One region of the Bilifractor sp. LCP19S3_H10 genome, then DNA from elsewhere that is predicted to be linked to it. Evidence: predicted binding sites of a transcription regulator. Region 1 holds the regulator's gene; each other region holds the start of a gene.
What was found. Region 1 encodes Rex, which represses fermentation and respiration genes when NADH is low (regulators of the CRP and FNR family bind a similar motif). Its sites were predicted from a motif close to ATTGTTAANTANTTAACAAT; they were not measured.

Region 2: ACTQZS_RS04465 (acetyl-CoA C-acetyltransferase) is a predicted target of Rex. The motif match lies at 3,135-3,154, and genes of this name have one in related genera.
Region 3: pckA (phosphoenolpyruvate carboxykinase (ATP)) is a predicted target of Rex. The motif match lies at 1,775-1,794, and genes of this name have one in related genera.

The regions. Positions count from the first base shown of each region.
Region 1 covers NZ_JBQKFT010000002.1:35,313-45,187, reverse strand. Annotated here, with positions in the region: gene ACTQZS_RS02080 (YebC/PmpR family DNA-binding transcriptional regulator) at 84-827, opposite strand; gene ACTQZS_RS02075 (NAD(P)H-hydrate dehydratase) at 1,149-2,669, opposite strand; gene ACTQZS_RS02070 (redox-sensing transcriptional repressor Rex) at 2,835-3,476, opposite strand; gene ACTQZS_RS02065 (ABC-F family ATP-binding cassette domain-containing protein) at 3,662-5,698, shown strand; gene ACTQZS_RS02060 (NADP-dependent isocitrate dehydrogenase) at 5,809-7,020, opposite strand; gene ACTQZS_RS02055 (LL-diaminopimelate aminotransferase) at 7,240-8,454, opposite strand; gene ACTQZS_RS02050 (CTP synthase) at 8,458-9,875, opposite strand, start outside.
Region 2 covers NZ_JBQKFT010000004.1:37,026-46,900, forward strand. Annotated here, with positions in the region: gene ACTQZS_RS04455 (3-hydroxyacyl-CoA dehydrogenase NAD-binding domain-containing protein) at 1-772, opposite strand, end outside; gene ACTQZS_RS04460 (enoyl-CoA hydratase-related protein) at 881-1,675, opposite strand; gene ACTQZS_RS04465 (acetyl-CoA C-acetyltransferase) at 1,775-2,965, opposite strand; gene ACTQZS_RS04470 (butyryl-CoA:acetate CoA-transferase) at 3,230-4,576, opposite strand; gene ACTQZS_RS04475 (DegV family protein) at 5,031-5,897, shown strand; gene queA (tRNA preQ1(34) S-adenosylmethionine ribosyltransferase-isomerase QueA) at 5,992-7,020, opposite strand; gene ACTQZS_RS04485 (histidine phosphatase family protein) at 7,007-7,711, opposite strand; gene pheT (phenylalanine--tRNA ligase subunit beta) at 7,731-9,875, opposite strand, start outside.
Region 3 covers NZ_JBQKFT010000015.1:24,862-34,736, reverse strand. Annotated here, with positions in the region: gene ACTQZS_RS11490 (trypsin-like peptidase domain-containing protein) at 1-74, shown strand, start outside; gene clpX (ATP-dependent Clp protease ATP-binding subunit ClpX) at 85-1,641, shown strand; gene pckA (phosphoenolpyruvate carboxykinase (ATP)) at 2,010-3,614, shown strand; gene mscL (large conductance mechanosensitive channel protein MscL) at 3,790-4,236, shown strand; gene ACTQZS_RS11470 (DUF3048 domain-containing protein) at 4,645-5,760, shown strand; gene ACTQZS_RS11465 (dihydrofolate reductase) at 6,220-6,732, shown strand; gene ispG (flavodoxin-dependent (E)-4-hydroxy-3-methylbut-2-enyl-diphosphate synthase) at 6,781-7,836, shown strand; gene ACTQZS_RS11455 (PolC-type DNA polymerase III) at 7,889-9,875, shown strand, end outside.

The sequences.
Region 1 (9,875 bases):
TACTCCTTATTTGTTCAGAGTTATAAGAAACCGGTCCGAAAAAATCTGCAGGTCGGGACCGGTTTGTGATCATATCAGTTCAATTACTCCTCGTCGAGCTCTCCGTCGAGGTTAGTGTACACATTCTGAACGTCATCGCTTTCATCCAGAAGATCCAGAATCCTCTGAAGCATCTTGCGGTCATTCTCATCCGTCAGCGCGGTCTTTGTCTGCGGCAGCATGACGACATCCGCCTCAGACATGATAATGCCCTTCTTCTCAAGAGCTTCCCGAACCGCAGAGAAATCATTCGGAGCAGTCAGGATCTCATAGTAATCTTCCTCTTCATTGAAATCTTCCGCGCCGCAGTCAAGAGCGAGCATCATAAGATCATCTGCGGAACCATCATAATCCTCTTTGCTGACAATGATCTGTCCCTTCTCATCAAACATAAAGGAAACACATCCGGGTGTTCCGACATTTCCGTTTCCCTTTGAAAATGCGCTTCTGACATCTGCTGCCGTGCGGTTCTTATTGTCTGTAAGTGTCTGGACAATTACGGCAACTCCGCCGGGACCGTAGCCTTCATAGGTGATGTGCTCATAGTTGTCCGCGTTCGCGGCACCTGCAGCCTTTTCAATACCGCGCTTAATGGTATCGTTCGGCATGTTGTTGGCCTTGGCTTTTGCGATTACATCACGAAGCTTGCTGTTGTTGTCCGGATCCGGTCCGCCCTCTTTCACGGCAATCACGATTTCACGGCCGATGATGGTAAAAATCTTACCCTTAGCCGCGTCGTTCTTCTCCTTCTTGTGCTTGATGTTCGCAAACTTTGAATGTCCTGACATAAAATTTCACTCCTCATTAAATTGTAAATAGTATATGAATTCAGCGCCGGATACGGTAACCGGCCATACTGTATACAACACCACAAGCTGTATACAAAGTCCGGCGGTTTTCATAACTCGCGCTAATTTTAACATTACTTTAAAAATATATCACTGAATGGATGGATCGTCAACCGGCTGCAAAGAGAGTCAAGGCGGCTGCAAAGAGAGTCAAATCGGCTCAAAGCAGATACAAAGAGAGTCAAAGCAGCAAAGAAGCAGAAAATTTCAGAGCTCTGTCTCCCTTTGAGGTGACAGCGGAAAAGGCGCGGCGCCGGTTCATCAGAGAAATTCGTGGATGAATTCGAGAATGTTTCCGGCAGTCGCGGAGGCCTCTGAATATTTCTCGGATGCCCGCTCTCCGCATTTTCCGTGAATGTAGACTCCGAGTGCGGCAGCGACACCGGTATAATCTCCGTGCTGCGCGGTCAGACCGGCAATGATTCCGGTCAGGACATCTCCGCTCCCGGCTGTGGAAAGTGCGCTGTTGCCGGACCGGTTCAGGAAGCAGCTGCCATTCGGGAGCGCTGTGATGGTTGCGGCGTCCTTCAGAACCACCGTATTGCGGACCTCCTCGGCAGCATGCCTTGCGATGCTGACGGCAGATGACTTGATATCCGAAGGTGCGATGCCGGTCAGACGGCTCATTTCACCAACGTGTGGTGTGAAAACGGAGGGAAAGCGGATTTCCCGAAGGAGGTCGCTGTGCGCCGCGATGAGATTCAGCGCGTCAGCGTCAAAAACTGCAGGTATTTTTCTTTCCTGATTCAGACGAAGGAATTCCCGCATAAGAGAAAGCGCCGTATCGCCGGTTCCAAGTCCGGGACCGATCAGTACAGTATCCGCCCATTTCATATCCGCTGCAAGCTGTGGAAAGTCTTTTGCACCATCCCGGTATGTGGAAATGAGAGCTTCCGGGAACATTGCGCAGATCGGAGTGCGGTTATTTTCTTCTGTAAAGATTTTCACCATTCCGACACCGGTCAGAAGTGCGGCCTTTGCGGAAAGATATGCCGCCCCGCAGATATTCCGTGATCCGGCGATGACGAGGATCTTCCGGAAGGTTCCCTTGTTTCCGGATTCATCACGCTTCGGGAGATAATCAAGATCACTGTGTTCGATGGTATACAGCTGGCAGGCTTTTGTGATCTTTCTGGAAAGCGGAATGCCGATTTGCTTTACCTTGACCTTTCCGGCACAGGCTGCTCCGGGATAGATGTAGAGCCCGGCCTTTCCGGTTGTGAAGGTGACGGTGAGATCCGCCCGGACAGCCGTCCCCATGATCATGCCGGAGTCGGTGTTGACACCGGACGGCATATCGACAGCGGCGACAGGAAGCTCGGAATGATTGATCCGGTCAATGAGTTCGGCATAGATTCCGGTGATGTCACGCTTGAGTCCGATTCCAAAGAGAGCGTCTATGATAAGAGAATAATCCTCCGGATGGAAATCCGCCAGCTCCTCGCCAGGCGTCCTGCGTGCGCGGATGACCGGAATCGGAAAACCCTCGATGATGTGAAGCTGCTGTTTCAGCTGTTCGCTGAATTTTTCCTCCGGTCCGGCAAGAAAAACCGTGCAGCTGTATCCTTCCTCGCAGAGAATGCGGGCAACGGCGACTCCGTCTCCGCCGTTGTTTCCCGTTCCGCAGACGACGAGGACCCGATCCATATCATACTGCCGTTTTTCAATTTCTGATGCACAGGCAAGTGCCGCCCGCTCCATGAGGACCATGGAAGGCATCCCCGCCGCGACAGCGCTTCGGTCTGCGTCCTGATGCTGCCTTGCACTCAAGATCAGTTTCATTCTGTATCCTCCCTTTCTGCTGAAGGACAGCGCAATTCATGAGATCCAATAACCGTTCTCTTCTCTGCCCCAATTTATGTGATCCGATAATGTTTCTCTTTTCTGTTCCAAAAAGAGCCCCCATCTACGCGAGGGGCTCTTGTATCGTCTTGTATCGGCAGGTGTCTACTTCTCTTCGAGTGTCTTGAGGTTGTAGGACAGCCGCATCAGACTTTCGGACAGATGAACATTCTGAACAGCCACATTCTTCGGCACCACAAGGTTCAGATCGGTGTGCGCAAAATTCCAGATGGCGTGAATGCCGTTCTCGATCAACATCTTGCTCACCTCAATGGCATACTCCTTCGGAAGCGTCAGCGTCGCGATTTCGACATCATTCTCCCGGAGAAAGGCCGGAATCTCTTCCGTCATACGGATTGGAACACCGCGGATGACCTTGCCCTTCAATTCGGGATTATTGTCGAAGAGCCCGATGATACGGAAACTGTTCTTCTCAAAGTTCGTGTAATTCGCGAGAGCCTGTCCCAGATGCCCGACACCGATAATAATAATATTGTGTATGCGGTCCAGTCCGAGAATTTTGGCAATCTCCTCCCGAAGATACTGCACATTATAACCGTAGCCCTGCTGCCCGAAACCGCCGAAATTATTCAGATCCTGCCGGATCTGAGAGGCGGTCACCTTCATCTGCTGACTGAGTTCACCGGAAGAAATCCGCTCAACGCCGGCCTCCTGCAGTTCACCGAGATACCGGTAATAACGGGGCAGCCTCTTGATAACGGCTTTCGAAATCTCTTTCTGACTCATATAAGAAAACCTCCTTGAAGCTACTACCATTATATGTAATTGTCTAATTTTTGTCAAAGTATTTCTCTTTTTCCTGCCGCCCTTGCTTTGTCGGTTTTTTTCGGTATAATTGGAAGGTAAATGCTCCGCCAGAGAGGCGGCGGGGCGCAAACAGGAAAAGCTACGAATGTGTGAGGTGGACAGATATGATTCTCTCCTGTCAGAATATCAGCAAGACATTTGGATCAGAGGAAATCCTGAAGGATATTTCCTTTCATATTGAAGAAAGGGACAAGGCCGCTCTGATCGGTGTGAACGGAGCGGGCAAATCGACGCTGCTCCGGATCATTACCGGGGCTCTCAGCCCGGACACCGGAGAAGTCACCGTCACGCACGGCAAGACCATGGGATATCTGGCACAGTACCAGGACATGGAATCAGACGAGACGATCTACCAGGAGGTCCGGAAGGCAAAGCAGGACATCCTTGATATGGAGCAGCGCCTGCGGGAGATGGAGCGCCGGATGGACACGGTCACGGGCGAAGAGGCCGTTTCGCTGATGAATCGCTATACAGAGCTGATGCATGAGTTTGAGCTTCAGAACGGATATGCGGCGGAGAGCGAGATCACAGGCGTCCTGAAGGGACTCGGATTTGAGGAAAAAGATTTTGACCGCCGTCTGGGCTCCCTCTCCGGCGGTCAGAAGACACGGGTCGTTCTGGGAAAGCTCCTGCTGACAAAGCCGGATATCCTGCTTCTCGATGAGCCGACCAACCACCTGGATCTCTCCTCCATCGAGTGGCTGGAGAATTTTCTTATCAATTATCCGGGAACTGTGCTCATCGTCTCTCATGACCGGTATTTCCTGAACCGCATCGTCACGCGGGTTATCGAGATCGAAAACGGAAGATCCATGAGCTTCGAGGGAAACTACAACGAATACAGCCGGAAGAAATCGATCGTGCGCAAGGCACAGTACAACGCGTGGGCGAAGCAGCAGGCTGAAATCCGTCATCAGGAAGCGGTCATCACGAAGCTGAAACAGTTTAACCGGGAGAAGTCCATCAAGCGCGCGGAATCCAGAGAAAAAATGCTCGATAAAATGGAGGTACTGGAAAAACCGCAGGAAGTCAGCGCGGATATGCGCATTGAGCTGAAGCCGAGGACGGAAAGCGGCAAGGATGTGCTCACTGTGACCGGTCTGTCCAAGTCTTTTCCGGGGCTCCTTCTCTTCCGGAATCAGTCCTTTGAGATCAAGCGTGGAGAACGGGTCGCAATCATCGGTGACAACGGAACCGGAAAGTCCACGATTCTGAAGATGATCAACGGCCTTCTGACACCGGATGAGGGAAAAATCGCACTCGGTTCCAAGGTCCATATCGGGTATTACGATCAGGAGCAGCAGCTGCTTGACCCGGAGAAGACGATTTTTCAGCAGATCGCAGACGACTACCCCTCTCTGACCGAAACAGAGATCCGCAATGTCCTCGCTGCCTTCCTGTTTACCGGCGATGATGTGTACAAAAAGATCTCTTCGATCAGCGGCGGCGAGCGCGGGCGTGTATCCCTGGCAAGACTGATGCTCTCGGAGGCAAATTTTCTGATTCTGGACGAGCCGACGAACCACCTGGACATCATCTCCAAGGAGATACTGGAAGATGCCCTGAATGAGTATACCGGAACGGTGCTCTATGTGAGCCACGACCGTTATTTCATCAATCAGACGGCGACCCGCATTCTGGAGCTGACCAATCATACTCTGGTCAACTATATCGGCAACTACGATTATTACATGGAGAAAAAAGAAGAGCTGACGCGTGCCTATGCTTCCTCTCCCGCGTCTGACGGCGCGGGAGGAAAGAATTCCGGCGCGGCAGGGACAGCGTCTCTCTCCTCTTCCGGCTCCGAATCAGGAGTCTGCGGATCAGCGCCGGCCGGACAGACCGCCGCAGATGGAAATCCTGCGGCAGCCACGGATTCCTCCGGCTCCGGAAAACTGGACTGGAAAGCACAGAAGGAAGAACAGGCGAGACTTCGGAAAAAGGAAAACCGGATCCGTAAAATTGAAGAGGAAATCGAGAAACTGGAGGCGAGGAACAAGGAAATCGACGAAGAATTTCTGAAACCGGAGACCGGAACGGACCTGCAGAAATGCCAGGAGCTCGCGAAGGAACAGAACGCGAACAACGACAGGCTTCAGGAACTCTATGAAGACTGGGAGACAGCTTCCGACGAAGAATGACCGGAATGAATCCTATAATGGCCGGAATGAAAATATGATTGTAAAATACAGGAACAGCCGCTGTGCAGAGCTCTGCACAGCGGCTGTTCCTGTATTTTCCGTGTAAGTATTTACAGCATGGAGTCCAGTGTGTCGCGGATGGCGAGGATGAAATCCTCGGAATTCAGCGTCTTCACATTCGGAAGTGTTGTGATTCTCGCGAGATCTCCGGTCATTTTTCCGGACTCAATGGTGGTGATGGTGGCCTTCTCAAGCTTATCCGCAAAATCAACAAGCTCCGGGAGCTTGTCCAGCTCTCCCCGTTTGCGAAGAGCGCCGCTCCATGCGAAGATAGTGGCTACGGAGTTCGTCGAAGTCTCCTCGCCGCGCAGATGCTTGTAATAATGTCTCTGAACGGTTCCGTGAGCAGCCTCGTACTCAAAATATCCGTGCGGGGATACCAGAACAGAGGTCATCATCGCGAGGGAACCGAAGGCGGAGGACAGCATATCACTCATGACATCTCCGTCGTAGTTTTTGCAGGCCCAGATGAATCCGCCCTCCGATTTCATGATTCGGGCAACCGCGTCATCGATCAGTGTATAGAAGTAGGTGATGCCGCAGGCCTCAAATTTTTCCTTGTAGTCGTTGTCATAGATCTCCTGGAAGATATCCTTGAAGCGGTGATCATAGGTCTTGGAAATCGTGTCCTTTGTGGCAAACCAGAGATCTTCCTTTCTGGAGAGGGCAAAATCAAAGCAGCTTCTGGCAAAGCTGGTGATGGAATCATCCAGGTTATGTGTGCCCTGTACGACACCCGGTCCGTCAAACTTGTGAACCAGCTCTGTCTTCGTGATTTCACCGTCGTCGGAGGTATACACCAGTTCAACCTTACCTGCCTTCGGAACACGGATCTCTACGTTGCGGTAGACATCTCCGTAAGCGTGACGGGCGATGGTGATCGGCTTTTTCCAGCAGCGGACTACCGGTTCAATTCCCTTTACGATAATCGGTGTGCGGAACACGGTGCCGTCCAGCATGGCACGGATGGTTCCGTTCGGGCTCTTCCACATCTCCTTGAGATTGTATTCCTTCACGCGCGCGGCATTCGGCGTGATGGTCGCGCATTTTACGGCGACGCCGTATTTTTTTGTCGCCTCAGCGGAATCTCTGGTGACCTGGTCGTTCGTCTCATCGCGGTGCTTCAGCCCGAGGTCATAGTACTCGGTCTTGAGATCGATATACGGAGTGAGCAGATCATCTTTGATCATCTGCCACAGGATCCGGGTCATCTCATCTCCGTCCATTTCAACGAGAGGCGTCTTCATCTGAATTTTTCCCATTATTTTGTACCTGCCTTCTATTTCGGATTCTTTCGCGATATTCTGCGGGGTGCATCCTGCGCGTTCCGTTTACACGGCATGTCGCGGGATGCGTATTCTGTGCGTTCAGTTCATGCGGTATCCGGATAGATGCGTGCGCTGAATCCGGTTTCGCATCCCTCTTGCCTGTGTCTGTGCTGGAATCATCGTCCATGAAGATTCCTGACGGATCCTTCGTTATTACATGGACTTGATACGATCAATCGCCTCCACGGTCTTCTCATAGGTGCCGAATGCCGTCAGACGGAAGAAGTGTTCGCCGCTCGGACCGAATCCGGAACCTGGTGTTCCGACGACATGAACATCTTCGAGAAGATGATCGAAGAAATCCCAGGAGGTCATGTTGTCCGGGGTCTTGAGCCAGATGTACGGAGCGTTCACTCCGCCGTATACAGTGTATCCGGCATCCTTCAGTCCGTCATAGATGACACGGGCGTTTTTCTGATAATAGCTCACCTGTGCGCGGATTTCCTTCTGCCCTTCCGGTGTGAAGACGACTGCGCCGGCCTTCTGAATGATGTAGGGAGCGCCGTTGTACTTGGTGCCGTGGCGTCTTGCCCAGAGATCGTGGAGAGAAACGCCGTCCGCGTCACGGAGATCCTTCGGAACAACGGTGAAGCCGAGACGTACGCCGGTGAAACCGGCATTTTTGGAGAAACTGCGGATTTCGATGGCACAGGTCCTCGCTCCCTCACACTCATAGATCGAATGGGGAACATCCTTCTCTGTAATGTATGCCTCATAGGCGGCATCGTAGAGGATGACGGCTCCGATCCGGTTTGCGTAATCCACCCACTCCTGAAGCTGATCCTTGCTGATGGTCATTCCGGTCGGGTTGTTCGGATAGCAGAGGTAGATGATATCCGGATTTTCCTTCGGAAATTCCGGTGTGAAATTGTTGGCTTCGGTACAGGGCATATAGATGAAATTGGAGTATCTCTGCTCGGAAGGAATCCACTCGCCGGAGCGGCCTGCCATGACGTTGGAATCCACATATACCGGGTAAACCGGATCGCAGACGGCAACCTTCGCGTCCTCACTGAAAATCTCCTGAATGTTTCCGGAATCGCTCTTGGCTCCGTCCGACACAAAGATTTCATCCGCGCTGATCTCGCATCCTCTTCCCTTGTACTCATCAGCAATCGCGTCCCGGAGGAAAGCATATCCGAGATCCGGAGCGTAACCGTGGAAGGTCTCCTTTTTGCCCATTTCATCTACAGCCTTGTGAAGCTCGTCGATAATGACCGGAGCAAGAGGCTGTGTGACATCGCCGATCCCGAGACGGATGATATTCGCGTCCGGGTTGGCCTCGGTATAAGCCGCGACCTTCTTCGCGATGGTGGAAAAAAGATAGCTTCCCTGAAGTCGGAGGTAATTCTGATTTGCTTTAAACATCGGTTATTTCTCCTCTCTGTATTTTAATGCGGCGGCTACAAATCCGCGGAACAGCGGATGCGGGCGGTTCGGACGGCTCTTGAACTCAGGATGTGCCTGGGTTCCGATATAGAACGGATGATTCTCTTTCTTAAGCTCGATCATTTCCACAATGTGGCCGTCCGGTGAAATACCGGAGAGCACCATGCCGGCGTCCGTGAGCGGCTTGCGGTAGTCGTTATTGACCTCATATCTGTGTCTGTGACGCTCGTGAATCAGGCTGGATCCATACAGCTCTCTCGCAATGGTGCCTTCCTTCAGCTCACAGGGGTAGGAACCGAGTCTTAAGGTGCCGCCAAGATCCGTGACATCATTCTGATCGGGCATAAGGGCGATCACCGGATGCATGGTGTCAGGATCAAGCTCAATGCTGTGGGCGTCGTGATATCCGCACATATTCCTTGCGTATTCGATAATCGCAACCTGCATTCCGAGACAGAGACCGAGGTAGGGAATCTTGTGTGTCCGTGCATACTCTGCGGCAGCAATCATTCCGTCAACGCCTCTGCCGCCGAAACCGCCGGGAACAATGACGCCGTCTACATCACCAAGAACCTCAGCCACATTGTCCCGGTTCAGCTTCTCGGAGTCGACCCAGGTCAGATCTACCTCCGCGCTGTTCTTGATTCCGCCGTGCTTTAACGCCTCGACAACGCTCAGATAAGCGTCATGAAGGGCAATGTACTTCCCGACTAGGGCTATGGTGACGTGGTGCTTCAGATTCCGGAGGGACTCTACCATATCGGTCCAGTCGGAGAGATCCGGCTCCGGGTCTGAGAGATGCAGACATTCAAGCACAACGTCGGCCAGATTCTCCTTCTCCATGGCAAGCGGTGCCTCATAGAGATATTCCACGTCCAGATTCTGAAGAACATGGCTGCTCGGAACGTTACAGAACAGGGCAATCTTGTCCTTGAGACCCTGACTGAGCGGGTACTCGGAACGGCATACCAGAATATCCGGCATGATTCCAATGCTCTGCAGAGCCTTTACAGAAGTCTGCGTCGGCTTGGTCTTCAGCTCTCCGGAAGCCTTCAGATAAGGAATCAGGGTGACATGGATCATGATGGCGTTTTCATGGCCGATATCATGCTGGAACTGACGGATCGCCTCAAGGAACGGCTGGCTCTCGATATCGCCGACCGTGCCGCCGACCTCGATGATGGCGATCTTCTCTTCATCCTCTGTCTTCGCGCGGTAGAACCGGCTTTTGATCTCATTGGTGATATGGGGAATAACCTGAACCGTACCGCCGCCGTAATCGCCGTGGCGTTCCTTCTGCAGAACGGTGGAATATACCTTACCGGTGGTCACGTTGGAATTGTGATCAAGGTTCTCGTCGATAAAGCGCTCATAATGCCCCAGATCAAGATCGGTTTCTG
Region 2 (9,875 bases), on a different contig from region 1:
GGCATGCGCGGTACTTGGAATCACCGGTCTCTTTGTAAATGACATCCATGATGGCAAGTACAATATCAAGTCCGATATAATCTCCCAGCTCAAGCGGTCCCATCGGATGGTTGCATCCGAGCTTCATAGCGGTATCAATGCCTTCAATATCAGAAACGCCTGCAGCGTATACACAGATTCCTTCATTGATCATCGGCACAAGGATACGGTTTACAACGAATCCGGCTGCCTCATTAACCTCTACCGGAGTCTTGCCGAGCTTAACCGCAATCTCCTTGACCCGGGCAACGGTCTCAGCAGGAGTGTTGATTCCGGCAATAACCTCTACCAGCTTCATAACCGGAGCCGGATTGAAGAAATGCATTCCGATGACCGGTTTTGCAAGTCCGGATCCGATCTCTGTGATAGACAGAGAAGAGGTGTTGGACGCGTAGATGCAGTTCGGGTTCTTTACGACGTTCTCCTGAAGATCCTTGAAGCAGTTTTTCTTGATTTCCATATTCTCAAGAGCCGCCTCTACGATCAGATCAGCATCTGTGCAGATTGTGTTCAGTCCGGTTTCGATCTTGCCAAGGATTCCATCAACAGTTGCCTGGTCAATCTTTCCCCGCGCCACTCTCTTATCGAGGCCCTTCTTGATCTTCGCGAAGCCGCCGTCAGCGAACTCCTGCTTGATATCACAGAGATAAACCTTCTCCACTTCATCGCACTGTGCAAATGCCTGTGCAATACCGGAACCCATTGTGCCGGCGCCAATAATACCAACTTTCATTGCTGTACCTCCTGCATAGATTATTCTATAGTGATGGAAACAGTATCTGGTGTCCGGCTTACGGAACGCGAAAAAACCGGTGCCGGACACCTGTACTGTATTATACGATTACTTGTTCTGGAATGCCACGTGTTTTACCTTCTTCGGATCATCCTTTTTGCGGAGGAAATTTGCCATTCCCTCCTTCTGATCCTCGGAATTGAAGCAGGAACCGAAGAGCTTCTCCTCGATCACAAGTGCATCATCGATATTCTCCTGAAGGCCCTCGTTGACCGCTTTCTTGCATGCTCTTACCGCGATCGGCGCGTTGCCCGCGATAATGGAAGCAATTTTTTTCACCGTTGGCATCAGCTCTTCCTGCGGCACCACCTGGTTGACAAGACCAATGCGGAACGCCTCATCCGCCTTGATATTTCTTGCGGTGTAGATCAGCTGCTTTGCCATTCCCGGTCCTACCAGACGAGCAAGTCTCTGTGTGCCTCCAAAGCCCGGCGTAATTCCAAGGCCGGCTTCCGGCTGTCCGAATACGGCATTCTCAGAGCAGATGCGGAAATCACAGCTCATTGCGATCTCGTTGCCGCCGCCCAGAGCAAATCCGTTAACCGCGGCAATGACAGGAATCGGGAGCGTCTCAATTTTGCGGAACAGGTCATTTCCCTTCTTGCCGAAAGCCTCTCCCTCGGCAGCTGTCAGGGTGCTCATCTCTCCGATATCCGCACCGGCTACGAAGGATTTATCGCCGGCACCGGTGATGATGAGGCAACGGATGGTATCAAGATCAATGCCCTCAATCACCTTCTCCAGATCGTCAAGAACTTCGCTGTTTAATGCATTCAGAGCCTTCGGGCGGTCAATAGTGGCAATTGCTACCGCGCCTTCGGTTTCATATGTAACATATGCCATGATAGAAACCCTTTCTTATCCAATATGATTCAGGAGCCGGAAACGGCTCTCCCTGTGCAGGGAAAAACAGCTCCGTTTCAGCTCCTGATAAGTTTCCGTTTACTCCTCGTATCTCTCTACCGCGGTAGCGCAGCCCATGCCGCCGCCGATGCAAAGAGTTGCAAGACCTTTGTTCGCTTTTCTCTTCTGCATCTCATAGAGCAGGGTAACAAGGATTCTTGTTCCGGAGCATCCTACCGGATGTCCAAGAGCGATTGCTCCTCCGTTTACATTCAGCTTCTCCGGATCAAATCCGAGTTCCTTGGCAACTGCGAGAGACTGTGTAGCAAATGCCTCATTTGCCTCGTACAGATCGAAGTCCGCAACGGTCATTCCGGTCTTCTTCAGCAGATTTCTGGTAGCTACGATCGGTCCTACGCCCATGATAGCCGGATCAACGCCGCCGAGCGCGCCTGCGATCCAGGAAGCCATCGGCTTTACACCGAGCTCTTTTGCCTTGGATTCTGTCATTACTACAACTGCTGCCGCACCGTCATTAATTCCGGAAGCATTACCCGCGGTTACAATTCCGTCCTTCTTGAAAGCGGGGCGAAGCTTTGCAAGTCCTTCTGCTGTTGTTCCCGGGCGCGGTCCCTCATCGGTATCAACGATGGTAACCTTGCCCTTACGTCCCTTTACCTCTACCGGAACGATCTCATCCTTGAACTTGCCCTCTTCAATTGCCTTGCAGGCTTTCTGCTGAGATTTTGCGGAGAACTCGTCGAGCTCTTCTCTGGTCAGGCCGTATTTCTCGGCAACATTCTCAGCTGTGATTCCCATATGATAATTGTTGAATGCATCGGTAAGAGCGTCATGCGTCATGGAATCAATCAGTGCTCCATCGCCCATTCTGTATCCATAACGTCCGTTCTGCAGAAGGTACGGAGCTTTGGACATGCTCTCCATGCCGCCTGCAACAACGATTTCCGCCTCTCCCGCACGGATCATGTCTGCTGCCATGTTGACAGCCGCAAGTCCGGAACCGCAGAGAATATTAAGAGTCATTGCCGGAACCTCAACCGGAATTCCCGCATTTACAGATGCCTGACGGGCAACGTTCTGTCCCTGTCCTGCCTGAAGTACACATCCCATGTATACCATGTCTACCTTATCCGCCGGTACTCCGGAGCGCTTCAGAGCCTCTTTGATAACAATTGTTCCGAGATCAGCAACCGGAACTGTGCTAAGTTCTCCACCCATCTTACCGATCGCAGTACGGCAGGCGCCAGCAATAACAATTTTCTCAGCCATATTAAAGCCTCCTTAAAAAATAAATATTATAGTACGTGAAATATGTATATCCTCATGAATCACCGTCAGGAAAAAGCCGGAACGCTGTACCGCGTCTTCTGATTCAGACCGCCGGAACAATGCTCGTTTATTTCTTAACGATGTAATCATCATACCCCTATTCCGCCTTTTTGTCAAATATTTATCAATCTTTATTTTGGAAAAAACTTGCTAAATTTGGATCGCAATCTTGTATAGTTTTTTCCTTGACATCGCCGCCGCATGTCATCTCTTATTGGACCGTCTCCAGATGTTCATTTTCTCCGCCTCACGGATCAGTTCATCCCGTACCTTCGGATGCGCGATATTGATCAGCTGTTCCGCTCTCTGCCACATGGAGAGCCCCTTCAGGCAGACCTTTCCATACTCGGTCACGATATACATCGTGTTCGCGCGGGTATCTGTAACCACGCTTCCCGGGGTCAGCGTCGGACGGATCCGGCTCTTGATCTCCCCGGTCTTTTTGTCCTTGTACGCGGACGACAGGCAGATAAAGCTCTTTCCGCCCCTGGATTTATACGCTCCAAGTACAAAGTCGAGCTGTCCGCCGGCTCCCGAAATATTTTTGATCCCTGCGCTCTCGGCGTTAACCTGTCCGTAGAGATCAATGTCCACAGCGTTATTAATAGAGATAAAATTGTCAATCGCGCCGATGGTATCGATGTCGTTGACATATCCGACAGAGGCAGCCATACATTCCGGATTTCCGTCGAGATAATCGTACATCCTTCGGGTGCCGGCGCCGAAAGCATACACCTGAAGCCCCCGGTCAATGTTCTTCTTTGACCCGTTAATTTTGCCCGCCTCTGCCATATCCACGAAGGAATCCACATACATCTCCGTGTGAATACCCAGATCCTTCAGGTCACTTTCCGCAATCATTTTGCCGATCGCGTTCGGCATTCCGCCGATCCCCAGCTGCAGGCAGGCGCCGTCCGAGATTTCCGGAACCACAAGCTCCGCGACCGCCTTATCCACATCACTGGCCTCTCCGCCTGCCGGCACCTCGTCAATCGCAGGATCATCTCCCTCAACGATCATATCGATCTGGTCAATGTGCACGTAATTATCCCGGGTTCCGAGACATACCGGCATGTTTTTGTTCACCTCTGCGATTACGATATCTGCCGTCTCCACAACAGCGCTCATCTGACTCGCGCAGGGACCGAAATTGAAGTAGCCGTGTTTGTCCATCGGCGATACCTGAAAAATTGCCACATTCAACGGCATCGTGCTCTCTCTGTAGAGGCGCGGCAGCTCAGAATAACGAAGCGGCGTATAAAAGCAGAACCCTTTGGATACCGAATGTCTCTCCACCGGATTCATATGCCAGCTGTTCCAGATAAAATGTTCCGCCGGATTTTCAATTCCGAAGATAGCCGGAGCATGGCAGAGAACGCCGCCGCGGATGTTCACGTCATGAAGCTCAGGCATTCTCTTCGCCAGGGCTTTATCGACAGCAACATTTGTTCCTACACACCATCCGTAATCAACCCAGTCGCCGCTTTTAATTACCGAAGCTGCCTTCTCGGCGGTTACCAGTTTCTCCTTGTACTTTTCATCGTAATTCATCAGCCCATTCCTCCTCTTCCAGACGCCTTTCTGTTTCCATTTTCAGGGACCGCGCTTTATGATATTTTTTTAACAACCTATCTGTATTTTACCATTTTTGTGACAAATGTAAATTATTTTTCTGCTATTTTCTTTTCCCGCTATTGTCTTTCTGTTTCTTCGCCTCCTCCATTTTCCGTTTACATCCGGTTCTGTATATAATTTCGCATTGGTTACCAATCACAGTTAGAAAAGACAGTTTTTTCACATTATCCGCCGCACCTCAAGGGCAGTCTTCATGGAACAACCCTGCCGAAGCACCACAAACGGAACAATTTTCCAACAACTGTCTGACCGGAACAGCAAGAACAGCGAAAATTCCTGCTTTGCACTGTTCATTTCTTTCGAAAAAGGATATACTGAGTTTAAGCGTCTGCAACAACCCAAATTCATGGCGCTGGACAGGAGAATATATATGAGAGAGATTCTCATATCAACAGAAAGCGGATCGGATCTTCCGGAATCGCTTGTGCAAAAATATCAGATTCATGTCGTTCCAATGCATGTCATTATGAACGGCGAGTCATTTGACGATGGTCATTTTCCGATTGACCGCGTATTTGACTATTTTGACGAAACCGGAAGAATTCCGACAACATCTGCGGTAAACGAGGGTGAATACATCGACTTTTTCCACAGGCTGCAGGAAGAACATCCCGGATGTGTGATTTATCACTTTGCTTACTCTGCCGCCGCATCAAGCACATATGACCACGCCCGGCTTGCCATTGATGACGAGGGTTTTCAGGATGTCTATCTGATTGATACAAAGTCTGTATCCGGAGGCTGTACCGCTTACATATCGGAAGCATACCGTCTGATCCGGGAACGCGGGGAACAGATCACGGATTACAGTGCCTTCGCGGATGAACTCCGCTCTATCTCAGATCATATCGAGTGCCAGTTTATCCCGGCGACACTCGCATATCTGCGGGCCGGCGGAAGAGTATCCAATGCCTCATACATTGCCGCCAACATCCTCAATCTGAAACCGCTGATCGAGATTGACAGCACCGGTCACCTGATCGCAACCAGGAAATACCGGGGTTCCATGCGCAAGATTGTCGATAAGTTCTATCGGGATTTTCTCAGCCGTTATGACTGCCGCAAGGATACCCTGTATCTGATGTATGGAAAGGGACTGGCTCAGGATGTTTTGGATCGTATGAAGGAAATCGCTGTCGAGAACGGATTTCAAAATACTGAATACGTCATGACCGGCTGCACCATTTCCTGCCACGGCGGAAAAGGTGCCATGGGCATCGCTGCGGTCACTGTATAAGCTCGGGCGGCTGTTCTGCATAAGCAGAACAGCCGCCCTTAATCGTGTTTACGGCCACAGGTGGCCGCAAACCGCAAATAATGAGATTTTGCTGTTATTCTATAAGCATCGCATCCCCGAAGCTGAAGAAGCGATATTTTTCCTGCACAGCGATGCGGTACGCATTCATAATATTATCCTTACCCGCAAACGCGGACACCAGCATGATCAGTGTGGATTCCGGGAGGTGAAAATTCGTGATCAGTCCGTCCATAATCTTGAACTGATAGCCCGGATAGATAAAAATGCTGGTCCAGGCGCTGCCCGGCTGAAGGATTCCATTCTCATCTGTCGCGGATTCCAGTGTGCGGCAGCTGGTTGTGCCCACACAGATCACCCGGCCTCCTGCTGCCTTCGTATCATTGATGATTTTTGCCTGATCCGGCTCTACAATATACATCTCGGAATGCATCTGATGCTTCGTGACGTCCTCTACCTTTACCGGACGGAAGGTGCCGAGTCCGACATGAAGCGTCACATGCGCAATCTTCACGCCCTTGTCCCGGATCTGCTGAAGCAGTTCCTTTGTAAAATGAAGTCCTGCCGTCGGCGCTGCTGCCGATCCGTCATTCTTCGCGTAGACGGTATTATATCTGGTGCGGTCCTTCAGCTTGTGCTTGATGTACGGCGGAAGAGGCATCTCTCCGAGCTTGTCCAGAATTTCCTCGAAAATTCCCTCATAATGAAACTGAATAAACCGGTTTCCATCTTCTGTCACATCAACGACGGTGCCTGTCAGGATTCCCTCGTGTCCGAAAACAAGTTCCGTTCCAACCTTGCACTTCCTTCCGGGCTTCACCAGCGTCTCCCATATGTTATCCTTCTTCCGTGTCAGAAGCAGAACCTCGATCACCGCGCCAGTATCCTTCTTGGTCCCGTAAAGACGGGCAGGAATCACCTTTGTATCATTGATGACCAGACAGTCCTTATCTGTCAGATGGTCTATCACCTGCGTGAAGTGTTCGTGCCGCACCTCTCCGGTCTCTCTGTTCAGGCACATCAGTCTGGAGGAACTTCTGTCCTCCAGCGGGTCCTGGGCAATCAGTTCCTGCGGCAGGTCGTAATAGAAATCACTTGTTTTCATCGGCATGTTTCTTTTTCTCCTTCTGATCACCGGCATCTGACGGATGCTTGTAAAAACTGTGATAGTATTTTTTCGGATAAAATACCTGATCCGATGCCTCCAGCCTTCCCACTCCGTTTTCCACGTCAATAATGCTGACGGAGCAGTTCATCGGCACACCTCCGTGCCAGAAATCCTCTTTGTTATCGTATACATTGTTCAGAAAAGCACGGACGGCGCAGCCATGTGAGGATACCAATACGGTTTTGTCCTGCAGATCGGGGTTGTGAATCAGCTCCTCATAAAAATTGTGCGTTCTCTCCAGGACATCCTGAATCCGTTCCCCTCCCTCCGGCGGAATATAATGAAGCGGATCCTCCTGAAACCGGATATACTCATCCAGCGGAATCTGCATTCTCTCCGGATGATCCGCATCGCAGCACAATCCTTCCCAGACTCCGAATCCGATTTCCTCAATTCTCGGTTCCAGAATCACCGGAACCTTGCGGTCCGCGAGAATAATTTCAGCCGTATGACGGGCACGAACCAGAGGACTTGTGTAGCAGATATCAAATTTCACTTCCCGAAGTGCTTCCGCCGTCATCTCCGCGAGCAATACTCCCTCGCTGTCCAAATCACTGCCCTTTTGCCCCTGCAGTCGTCTTTCTTTGTTCCAGGATGTTTCGCCATGCCGGATTGCGTATATTTTCACCTTTACCTCTCCTCTTACATTACTGCCGGAGTTCGATGCCGAGACCTGACAGTCCGTTCAGAATCTTCTTCATTGATGCCGCGATATCCGACTCCTCCAGCGTCTTTTCTCTGGAACGGAATGTCAGCGAATAAGCCATGGATTTATGTCCTGCCTCAACCTGTTCTCCCTCATAGATATCGAACAGCTTCAGATCCTCCAGGATTTTTCCGCCCCTCTGGCGGATCATTTTTTCTATAACAGCGGCTTCAATTTCCTTCGGAACCACCATGGAAATATCACGGGTTACCGCAGGGAATTTCGCGATTCCCTCGAACTTGCGTTCAAAGGAAGCGAACGGAAGGATCTCCGGCATATCAAGTACAGCCACATATGCGCGCTCACCGATTCCGTAGTTTTTCAGTACCATCGGATGAACTTCGCCGAGATACCCGATAATATTTCCGTCATATCGGATCAGGGCCTGGCGTCCGGGGTGAAGGAACGGTTTTCCGGCTTTCGCATCGTATTCTACCCTGTCATGCATGCCAATCTGTCCGAGAAATTCCTCTGCCACACCTTTCATATCGTAGAAGTCGCCCTTGCCGTAAAAGCCCAGAGTAAACTGCATTCTCTCATCCGGAAGCTCTGTCAGCGGCAGTTCTTTCGGAATATATATATTTCCGAGTTCATAGAGACGGACATCCTTGTTGCGGCGGTTGTAGTTGGTCGCAAGGGATGTCAGCATGCCGTTCAGAGAAGTAGTCCGCATGATCGAAAAATCCTCACCCAGCGGGTTGGAAATCGCAATAGCCTTTCTGACCGGATCATCTTCCGGGAACAAAAGCTTGTCGAAAGCCTTCGGACTCTCGAAGGAGTAGCACATCCCCTGAGAAAATCCGCAGTACTCTGCCACATCTCTTGCCTTCGCCTCAACCCTGTTCTTGAACGACAGTCTTCCAGTGGTCGCCTCTCCAGTCGGAAGTGTCGTCGGAATATTATTATAACCGAAGAATCTCGCAACTTCCTCCGCAATATCGCAGGTCCTGTGGATATCCTGCCGGAAGGTTGGAGCCACGATCTCATTCGTCTTCTTATCATATCTGAGTTCCACAGAGGCAAGATACTTCAACTGCTCCTCCGCTGAAAGGTTCGTGCCCAGAAGGCGGTTGATTTTGTCAGGCTCAAACGTAACTCTCGACTCTTCTCGTTTAACCGGGTAGATATCAATGGCTCCGCCGACTACCTCTCCTGCCCCGAACTCTTCGATGAGCATGCAGGCGCGGTTCATCGCTTCAAGGGCAGTATTCGGATCGAGACCCTTGTCAAATTTTCTGGATGCATCCGTCTGGTTTCCAATCTTTTTGGAGGAAAGACGGATATTGGTACCGTCAAAGCAGGCTGCTTCAAAAAGCATGGTGTGTACATTGTCCGTAATCATGGAATTTTCACCTCCCATGATTCCGGCCAAGCCTACCGCCTTCTCATCGTCACGGATCGTCAGAATCGAGGAATCCAGCGTGTATTCTTTTCCGTCCAGAGTGGTGAATTTCTCCCCGTCATCTGCCCGTCTCACGATGATATGCTTCTCGGCAATCGTATCGAGATCGTAAGCATGCATCGGCTGCCCGTATTCCTCCATCACATAGTTCGTGATATCCACGACATTATTGATGGGACGGATGCCGTTTGAAGCGAGACATCTCTGCATCCACTTCGGCGACGGTGCCAGATGAATGTTTTTCACGACTCTTGCCGTATAACGCGGGCATAGAGTCTGGTCCTCAACGGTTACCCTGATATAGTCATTGACATCCTCGTTGTTGCCCGTCTCCCTGATCACCGGCGGGTAAAATTTCTGATGGAAGGTAGCTGCTGCTTCCCTCGCAATACCAATCACGCTGTAGCAGTCCACACGGTTCGAGGTAATTTCATATTCGAAGTTCACATCGTGAAGCCCGAGTGCTGCGATCGCGTCATCGCCGGGCTTCACCCCGTCATCCTCTGAGAACTCATAGATTCCGTTCTCCGGCGCCTCGGGATAGAATTCTCTCGAACTTCCAAGCTCCTCAATCGAGCACATCATTCCGTGCGATGGAACTCCGCGGAGCATACCGTCCTTGATCTCGATGCCTTCCTCAGGAAGTGCGCTTCCGTCATGTCCGCCGGCCACCTTGCCTCCGGG
Region 3 (9,875 bases), on a different contig from region 1:
CGGGTATGCCGGGAACAGAGCCGGGCGGAAACGACAACAGCGGAGATATCTTTGGACAATTTTTCGGATACTGAGAGGATAATTATGATTGACGATAAGGATATTATTGACGGAGATTTTCGGGAAGTGCCGGATTCCGGGGAGAAGAATGCGGACGAAGGGGATGCGGCTGATAAGGGCCAGAACGAAATAACTCCGGACGAGGTAAATGGGGACGTAAAAAATTCATCCGTTTCTGCCGGAACATGGAAGACGCGGGAAGAGGATACGGACGATGAAGAAAAGCGTCACAGCGGGCATTACTGCATGATGTGTCATCGTCCGGAAAGCAGCACGGGGAAGCAGATCGAACTGCCCGGCGGGATGTACATCTGTACGGACTGCATGCAGAAGGGATTCGAGGCAATACAGAATCCCGGAATGAATGAGATGCTGAGCAAGCTTCCGCCGAACATCGGCATGATCGATTTGTCCGGACTTGGTTTCGGCATGCCTGCCCGCGACCATAAAAAGAAGGAAAAACAGAAGACACCAAGAAAGAAGCTCACAATGCAGGATGTGCCGAGACCACATATCATTAAGGCAAAACTGGACGAATATGTCATCGGTCAGGAGCATGCAAAGAAGGTGATGTCTGTTGCAGTGTATAACCACTACAAGAGAATTCTTCAGACTCCGGAGCAGATGAAGGACGGGACAGAGATCGAGAAATCAAATATGCTGATGATCGGTCCGACCGGGTCCGGAAAGACTTATCTGGTTCAGACGCTGGCAAAACTGCTGGATGTGCCCTTGGCCATTACGGATGCCACGAGTCTGACAGAGGCCGGATATATCGGAGATGATATCGAAAGCGTTGTGTCGAAGCTTCTTGCGGCGGCAGACAATGATGTGGACCGCGCGGAGCACGGCATCATTTTCATCGATGAGATCGACAAAATTGCCAAAAAGAAAAATACCAGTCAGAGAGATGTGAGCGGCGAGGCAGTTCAGCAGGGCCTTCTGAAGCTTCTTGAGGGAAGTGAGGTAGAGGTTCCGGTAGGGGCCACAAGCAAGAACGCCATGGTTCCTCTTGAGACGGTGAACACGAAGAACATTCTCTTTATCTGCGGCGGCGCCTTTCCGGACCTCGAGGATGTGATACGGGAGCGCCTGAACCGCACATCGTCCATGGGATTCCAGGCAGATCTGAAGGACCGGTATGAAGAGGACCCTGATATTCTGCAGAAGGTAACGAATGAAGATCTCCGGGCCTTCGGAATGATCCCGGAGTTCCTTGGAAGACTTCCGATTATTTTCTCTCTCGAGAGCCTCACCGAGGATATGCTCGTTAAGATTCTTCGTGAGCCCAGAAACGCGATACTGAAGCAATATGAGAAGCTTCTTGCGCTTGACGGGGTGAAGCTTGTCTTTGACGACGGTGCGCTGCATTCCATTGCGAAAAAGGCCCTTGATAAAGATACCGGTGCCCGTGCGCTTCGGGCAATTATTGAGGATTTTATGCTGGATATCATGTATGAGATCCCAAAGGATGACAACATCAGTGAGGTTGTGGTGACAAAGGAATATGTAGAGCATACCGGAGGACCGAAGATTATCCTGAGAGGACAGGAACAATCCGGCAGCCCGATTCCTTCCTGATTATGAAGGAAAAGAGGTATTCTCAAAGGCGGCAGTTACATGGATGAAGCCGTCAGCTTCAGAATTGCTGTGTTGCTTGCATTTTAGCAATCGGCAGGCATTCATTGTGAAAAAATGTATTTTTCAGGATACAATTGACAAATTTTTGTCGAAATCCACAGTTTTGACGAATGTTGGTGACATTAAGGTTGGAATCATGTAAAATGATTTCCGTAGAAGATTACGCAGTTATATTTGATCACACAGATATCGGAGGAGCTGTTTATCGTTCCGCTCTGCTGAAGATGCGGAAGATGCGGGAAACCCGGGAATGACTTCCAGATACCAGGTGATTCATGAGTATTTCTGTAAAAGGAGGAAGCAATTCAATGGCTAACGTAGATTTAACAAAGTACGGCATTACCGGAACAACAGAAATCGTATACAATCCATCCTATGAGAAGCTGTTTGAGGAGGAGACAAAGCCGGAACTCACCGGATATGACAAGGGTCAGGTTACTGAGCTCGGCGCGGTTAATGTTATGACCGGTATTTACACCGGACGTTCTCCTAAAGATAAATTCATCGTTATGGATGAGAACTCGAAGGACACAGTATGGTGGACATCCGACGAGTACAAGAATGACAACCATCCGGCTTCTCCTGAGGCATGGAAGGCGGTTAAGGAAATCGCGAAGAAGGAGCTCTCCAACAAGAAGCTCTATGTCGTTGATGGTTTCTGCGGCGCGAACAAGGACACCAGAATGGCTGTTCGTTTCATCATGGAAGTTGCATGGCAGGCACATTTCGTAAGAAATATGTTCATCAAGCCGAATGCTGAGGAAGAGGCAAACTTTGAGCCGGATTTCGTTGTCTACAACGCATCCAAGGCAAAAGTTGAGAATTACAAAGAGCTTGGCCTGAACTCCGAGACAGCCGTTGTCTTCAACGTAACCTCCAAGGAGCAGGTTATTATCAATACCTGGTACGGCGGAGAGATGAAGAAGGGTATGTTCTCTATGATGAACTACTTCATGCCGCTGAGGGGCATCGCATCCATGCATTGCTCCGCGAATACAGACCTGAACGGCAAGAACACAGCTGTATTCTTCGGCCTGTCCGGAACCGGCAAGACCACACTTTCCACTGATCCGAAGCGTCTGCTGATCGGTGATGATGAGCACGGCTGGGACGACAACGGAGTATTCAACTATGAGGGCGGATGCTACGCAAAGGTTATCAACCTGGACAAGGATTCTGAGCCGGATATCTATAACGCAATCAGAAGAGATGCTCTTCTTGAGAACGTAACGGTAGACAAGAACGGAAAGATTGATTTCACGGACAAGAGTGTCACAGAGAACACCCGTGTGTCCTATCCGATCGATCACATTGAGAAGATTGTAAAGCCGATCTCTCACGGCCCGGCAGCACAGAATGTCATCTTCCTTTCTGCCGATGCATTCGGAGTTCTTCCGCCGGTATCTATTCTGACACCGGAGCAGACAAAATATTATTTCCTGTCCGGATTCACTGCAAAGCTTGCAGGAACCGAGCGTGGAATCACTGAGCCGACACCGACCTTCTCTGCGTGCTTCGGACAGGCATTCCTTGAACTGCATCCGACCAAATATGCAGAGGAACTGGTCAAGAGAATGGAGCAGAGCGGAGCAAAGGCTTATCTTGTTAATACCGGATGGAACGGAACCGGAAAACGTATCTCCATCAAGGATACCCGTGGTATCATCGATGCCATCCTGAACGGGGATGTTCTGAAGGCACCGACAAAGAAGATCCCGTACTTTGATTTTGAGGTACCGACAGAGCTTCCGGGTGTTGACAGCAGCATTCTTGATCCTCGCGATACCTATGCTTCTGCATCTGATTGGGATGAGAAGGCAAAGGATCTTGCGGCGAGATTCATCAAGAACTTTGCAAAATATGAGGGTAACGAAGCAGGTAAGGCTCTGGTTTCCGCTGGTCCGCAGCTCTGATAGATAATCGAAATCGTAAACTCCTGTGTGCAAGGCCCGGAGGCCTTGCCACAGGAGTTTATTTTTGCGTTGTGCGGCACAGGAGAATTGATTATAATCAGATTAAGCCGGTACGTGCAGAACACCGGTAGAAACAGATACTTTAAACTGGTACAGCCCAGAGGAGGAAGAATCAATGAAGGGATTTATGAAGGAATTTAAGGCGTTTATTTCGCGCGGCAATGTCATGGATATGGCGGTCGGCATTATCATTGGCAGTGCTTTTACCGCCATTGTAAATGCACTGGTGAACAATATCATTATGCCGTTGATCTCTGTGATAACAGGCGGCATCAGCTTTGATCAGTGGAATATTACGATGGGCGCCGGAAAGGATGCACCGGTGCTTGGACTTGGCACATTTATTGCTGCCGTCATCAATTTCCTGCTCATCGCGTTGGTGCTGTTCTTGGTAATTAAAACGATCAACAAAATGCATGAGGGCGCCGACAAACTTGTCGGAAAGCAGAAGGAAGAGGAAAAACCGGTCACGAAGATCTGCCCGTATTGCAAGTCTGAGATTCCGCTTGAGGCTACAAGATGTCCGCACTGCACCTCTCAGCTTGATAAAGATGAAGCATAAAAAAGTATCCGGGTTGGAGTACTGGAGGTGAGTAAATATCTGTTTTTGTACGAAACAGTCGACGAAAATAGTAAAAACGCATAATAAAATATAAATGACACGGCAATCCTTTGAACAACTTGCCATATCATGCGTGATGAACTATAATGTGATTGTTGGCTGTTGGCTGTTGGCTGTTGGCTGTTGGCTGTTGGCTGTTGGCTGTTGGCTGTTGGCTGTTGGCTGTTGGCTGTTGGCTGTTGGCTATTGGCTGTGCGCGGCACGCAGCTGCCTGCAGGAAGCATTGGTACAGAGGCTGTCCGTGCAAAGGTATCGGTGCAGAGATAACAGCATCAACACTGGCATCAGGATATCTTTGCAGAGATGGAGGATATCCTTACAAAGACAGGAATTGGGGGATTTGAACGATTGAGAAAGAAATATATTATGGCTTTGTTATGTCTGACGATTGGCGCGGGGCTTGCCGCAGGGTGCGGGAGGGCGGAAACTGTTGATGACTCGGTAGCACTGGTCACCGCTACGCCATCACCGACCGGCACTCCGACGGTTACGCCTTCTGCGACACCGACTTCGACGCCTGAGGAGACTCCGACGGAAGCTCCGAAGTCGGAGAGTACACTTCCGGAAGGGCAGATGTACAGTTACCTGACCGGAGAACCGATAGATACTGCTGCAGGGTCCAGAAGACCGATAGCGATCATGATCAATAATCTGCAGCCTGCGGTTCCGCAATCCGGCATCAATCAGGCGGACCTCTTGTATGAAATTGAAGTAGAGGGAAATATCACACGTCTGATGGCGGTGTTCCAGGATCCTTCCAATATCGGGAAGATCGGACCTGTGAGAAGTGCGCGCCCGTATTTTGTATATTTTGCGATGGATAACGAGGCAGTCTATTCTCATTACGGCTGGAGTCAGCAGGCACAGGATCTGATCACTTCTCAGAACATGGAGGACATCAATGGAATGACTGCGGGCGGGTTTTACCGCTCGGAGGATCGCAAGGCGCCCCACAATGTTTATGTCGCAGGATCTTCTCTTACAAGTGACGCAGACAGCCTTGGCTATAACAGGGCTTACCCCGAGGGCTATGCGCCGAATCTTGCATTTAATACCACGGATACGGACATCAGCGGAGAGGTGGCGAATACCGTTCACATTCCGTTCAAGTACGATGATCCTTATTTTGTGTTCAATACAGAGGACCGGCAGTACTACCGGTATGAGTACGGCTCGGAGCACATAGATCAGGAGACGGGTGAGCAGCTGAAGTTCAAGAACATCATCGTACAGTATGTCAGTGAGTGGCATCTGGACGATAATGTGCATCTCGATATGAATCTGTTTACTTCCGGGACCGGCGTATTCTTCACAGACGGAAAAGCGATTCCGATTACATGGGAGAAAGCCGATCAGAATGACAATACTGAATATTTTGACAGCAATGGCAATAAGATCATGCTGAATCCCGGCAAGACGATGTTTGAGATCTGTTCGGATAAGAATTCAGCCAGCTGGTCCTGATCCGACCGGAGCAGAAAGCCTCACCCGCTCACACAAGGTGTGAAGCGGTGGGGCCAATGCCGCGACAAACCTGATGATAGTATCTTTGCGCGCAAGTCCGGTTTGCCATTTGAAAAATGTATGGCAGGTATGCCTTCCGGTTGACAACCTTTGGAACGATTTATAGAATAGAAGCTGAATGGAAATGCCTGCAGGAGCAGCGGGGATCTTCAGGATGGCAGCCTTGTTATCTGACCGTTGCGGCCGGCAGAAGATCTGTGAGAAACAGGTCTTTTTTTATTTACGCGAACAGTGAGCCGCAGCCGAATGCGAAGTATTCGTGTGCGGCGAGCGTCGCGATAGCGAGATAAAACTCGCGCAGCGTGTTTTATCTCGTTTATGAAAAGAGCGAATCGCAGTCAGGCACGGCGATCCTGTGTGCTTTTTTAAGAGATTGTATAATGATGAGGTGTTTGGATAGTGAAAGCGATTGTTTGTGCAGATCAGAAATGGGGAATCGGTAATCAGGGACATCTTCTGGTGAACATCCCTTCTGATATGAAGTTTTTTCGGGATACGACGATCGGTCATGTCGTGGTGATGGGAAGAAGAACCTTCGACGGACTTCCGGGTGGTCGGCCTCTGGAGGGAAGGGTGAACATTGTTTTGTCCAGAGATTCGAATTTTCATCCGGCAGGTGCTGTTGTAGTCCGGAGCAAAAGAGAGCTCTTAGAGGAGCTGAAGAAGTATAATACGGATGAAATCTTTATCATCGGAGGCACTTCGGTCTATGAGCTGATGCTTCCGTATTGTGATGAGGTTCTGGCGACGCGGGTTGGTTTTATCTACCAGGCGGACTGTTATTTTCCAAATCTGGATTATATGCCGGAATGGGAACTGGCAGAGGAAAGCGAGGAGCAGACCTGTTTTGATATCGAGTTTGTTTTTCGAAAATACCGCAGGAAGTATCACACCGCGTTTCCTGAAATGTAGAGGGCAGAAGGCAGAGGCAGATGCTGCAGCAAACGAAAGGATTTTATGATGAAGACGAAGACAGTACGCATCGGAGACAGAGTGATCGGCGGTGGAAATCCGATCCTGATTCAGTCCATGACAAATACGAGGACGGAGGATGTGGAAGCGACGGTTGCACAGATCCGGGCGCTGACAAAGGCGGGATGTGATATTATCCGCTGTACGGTTCCGACGATGGAAGCAGCAAAGGCTATCACAGAGATAAAGAAACAGATTGCGATACCGCTTGTTGCGGATATTCATTTTGATTACCGGCTGGCGATTGCGGCGATGGAGCACGGAGCGGACAAGGTACGTATCAATCCCGGGAATATCGGAAGCTCCGACAGGGTGCGCGCGGTGGTAGACTGCGCGAAGGAGAGGAAAATTCCGATCCGTGTCGGAGTTAACAGCGGCTCTCTGGAGAAGAATCTGCTGGAGAAGTACGGCGGTGTAACTGCTGAGGCGCTTGTGGAAAGCGCGTTGAAGCAGACGGCTATCATTGAGGACATGGGGTATGATAACCTCGTCATCAGCATTAAGTCGTCGAATGTCATGATGTGCGCGAAGGCACATGAGTTGATATCGAAAAGGACCGATCACCCGCTTCATGTGGGCATCACCGAGGCCGGGACACTTTATTCCGGCAATCTGAAATCGGCGATCGGACTTGGCATCATTCTGTATCAGGGAATCGGTGATACCATCCGTGTATCGCTGACGGGAGATCCTCTTGAGGAGATCCGGACCGCAAAGTTTATCCTTCGGACGCTCGGACTTCGGAAGGGAGGCATTGAGGTGGTATCCTGTCCGACCTGCGGACGAACGCAGATCGATCTGATCCATCTGGCAAATGAAGTGGAAAAGATGACAGAGAACTATCCGCTGAATCTGAAGGTGGCGGTGATGGGATGCGTTGTAAACGGACCCGGGGAAGCGAGAGAGGCGGATCTGGGAATCGCCGGAGGAAAGGGCGAGGGACTGTTGATCCGCAGGGGCGAAATCATCCGAAAGGTTCCGGAGGATCAGCTCCTGGATGCCCTCAGAAATGAACTGGAACATTGGGAGGATCCCGGATTGTGATTGGAGAGTCAGATCTCAGATGAGTGAAACGCAAATTCTAGGAGAAAACGGAATGCAAGGGGAAACTGGAATCCTGGAAGAAAAGGAAATGCAAAGGGAAACTGAAATCCATGGCGAGAAGGGAATCCGGAAGGAAACAGATATCCGGCAGGATTCAACAGGAAGTGCGGCAGCTGCGGAGGCGCCGGAGAGCAGAAAGCTGGCAGAGGCTTTTCCAAATCTGGAGCTCGAGGGGGAGCTTGAGGAATATCTGCAGTTCGCGGTGGTGAGAAAGGCTGCATATAACCGGAAGCGCGGTGTTCTGCACATTTATCTGGAGAGCCCGCAGTGGATTCACAAAAAATATATCGATCAGCTGGAGAGGGAAATCCATCGCCAGCTTTTTTCGGATGCTTCTTTTGCGGTGAAGGTCACAGAGAAATTCCGCCTTTCCAGACAGTACAATCCGGAGAAGATGCTGGAGGTGTACCGTACGAGCATTCTGTACGAGCTGAAGAAAAAGGATATCTTTCTGGCATACCTGTTCCGGACGGCGAAAATCAGTTTCCCTGAGGAAAATCTCATGCGGATCGGGCTGGAGGATTCTGTGATCGGACATGAGCGCTGCGCGGAGCTCACCCGTATTCTGGACCATATTTTCACGTACCGCTGCGGGCTGCCGATAGAGATCGCGACGGAATTCTATCCGGTGAAGGAATCGGAGGATCTGAAGCGAAGCGCGCAGCAGATGCGGGCACAGGCAAAGCATATTTTCGAGAACTCCAGGGCAGGCCGGGAGAGGAACGGTATAGCGGAGACTGCCGGGGACGGAGACGGGAGTGCGGAGACCGGGAAGAGGGATGTTGCAGCTGTTTCGGGAAAGCCGGCGGACGGGGGAACTGCGGCATCGTCCGGGCGAGGCGGTTTCGGCATCAGACAGGGCACCGGCGGAAAAGGACGTTTTTCACGGAGATCCGGACGAGGCGGATTCGGCTTTGGCGACCGTCTGAAGATGGATGATGATCCGAATCTGATCTACGGAAGAAATTTCGATGAGGACAGCATTCCGATTGAGTCGATCGATGAGACAACCTCGGAGGCTGTCATCAGAGGTCAGATTCTGTCGGTGGACATGCGTGATCTGAGAAATGAGAAGGCGCTTGTGATTTTTGCGGTCACCGATGATACGGACACCATCCAGGCAAAGATCTTTATTATGCAGTCGCAGAAGGAGGAACTTGCCGGAGAACTGAAGGCGGGGAAATTCATCAAGCTGAAGGGCAGGATCATGCTGGACAGCTACGAGCACGAATTGACGGTATCGACGGTGATCGGGATCCGGAAGTCGGTCAGTTTCCGGAAGGGACGCTATGACAGCAGCCCGGTGAAGCGCGTGGAGCTGCACTGCCATACAAAGATGAGCGATATGGACGGCATTACAGACGCCTCAAAGCTGGTACAGCGGGCGTACGACTGGGGAATGCCGGCGATCGCGATCACCGACCACGGGGTGGTTCAGGCCTTTCCCGAGGCAAACCATGCCCTCGAGGCCATTGATGAGTCTTATCAGAAAAAATACGCTGAGGAACATCCGGATGCGGACAAGAATGAGCTGAAAAAGGTCAGAGCACCCTTTAAGGTCATCTATGGCATGGAAGCGTATCTGGTGGACGATTTGAAAGGAATTGCCACCGACAGCAGGGGACAGAGTCTTGAGGACAGCTACGTGGTTTTTGATATCGAGACAACCGGTCTGTCCAACCTGACATGCAAGATCATTGAAATCGGTGCGGTACGGGTGGAGAAGGGGGAGGTTGTCGACCGTTTTTCGGAATTCGTAAACCCGGAAGTCCCGATCCCTTTCCGGATCACGGAGCTGACCAGCATCACGGATGAAATGGTTCAGGACGCGCCGCCGATTGAGGTGATTCTTCCAAGGTTTCGTGAATTCTGTAAAGGAGCTGTTCTGGTAGCCCACAATGCGGATTTCGATACCGGATTTATCAAGATGGAGTGCCGGAGGCAGAAGATTGACTGGGAATTCACTTATGTGGATACAG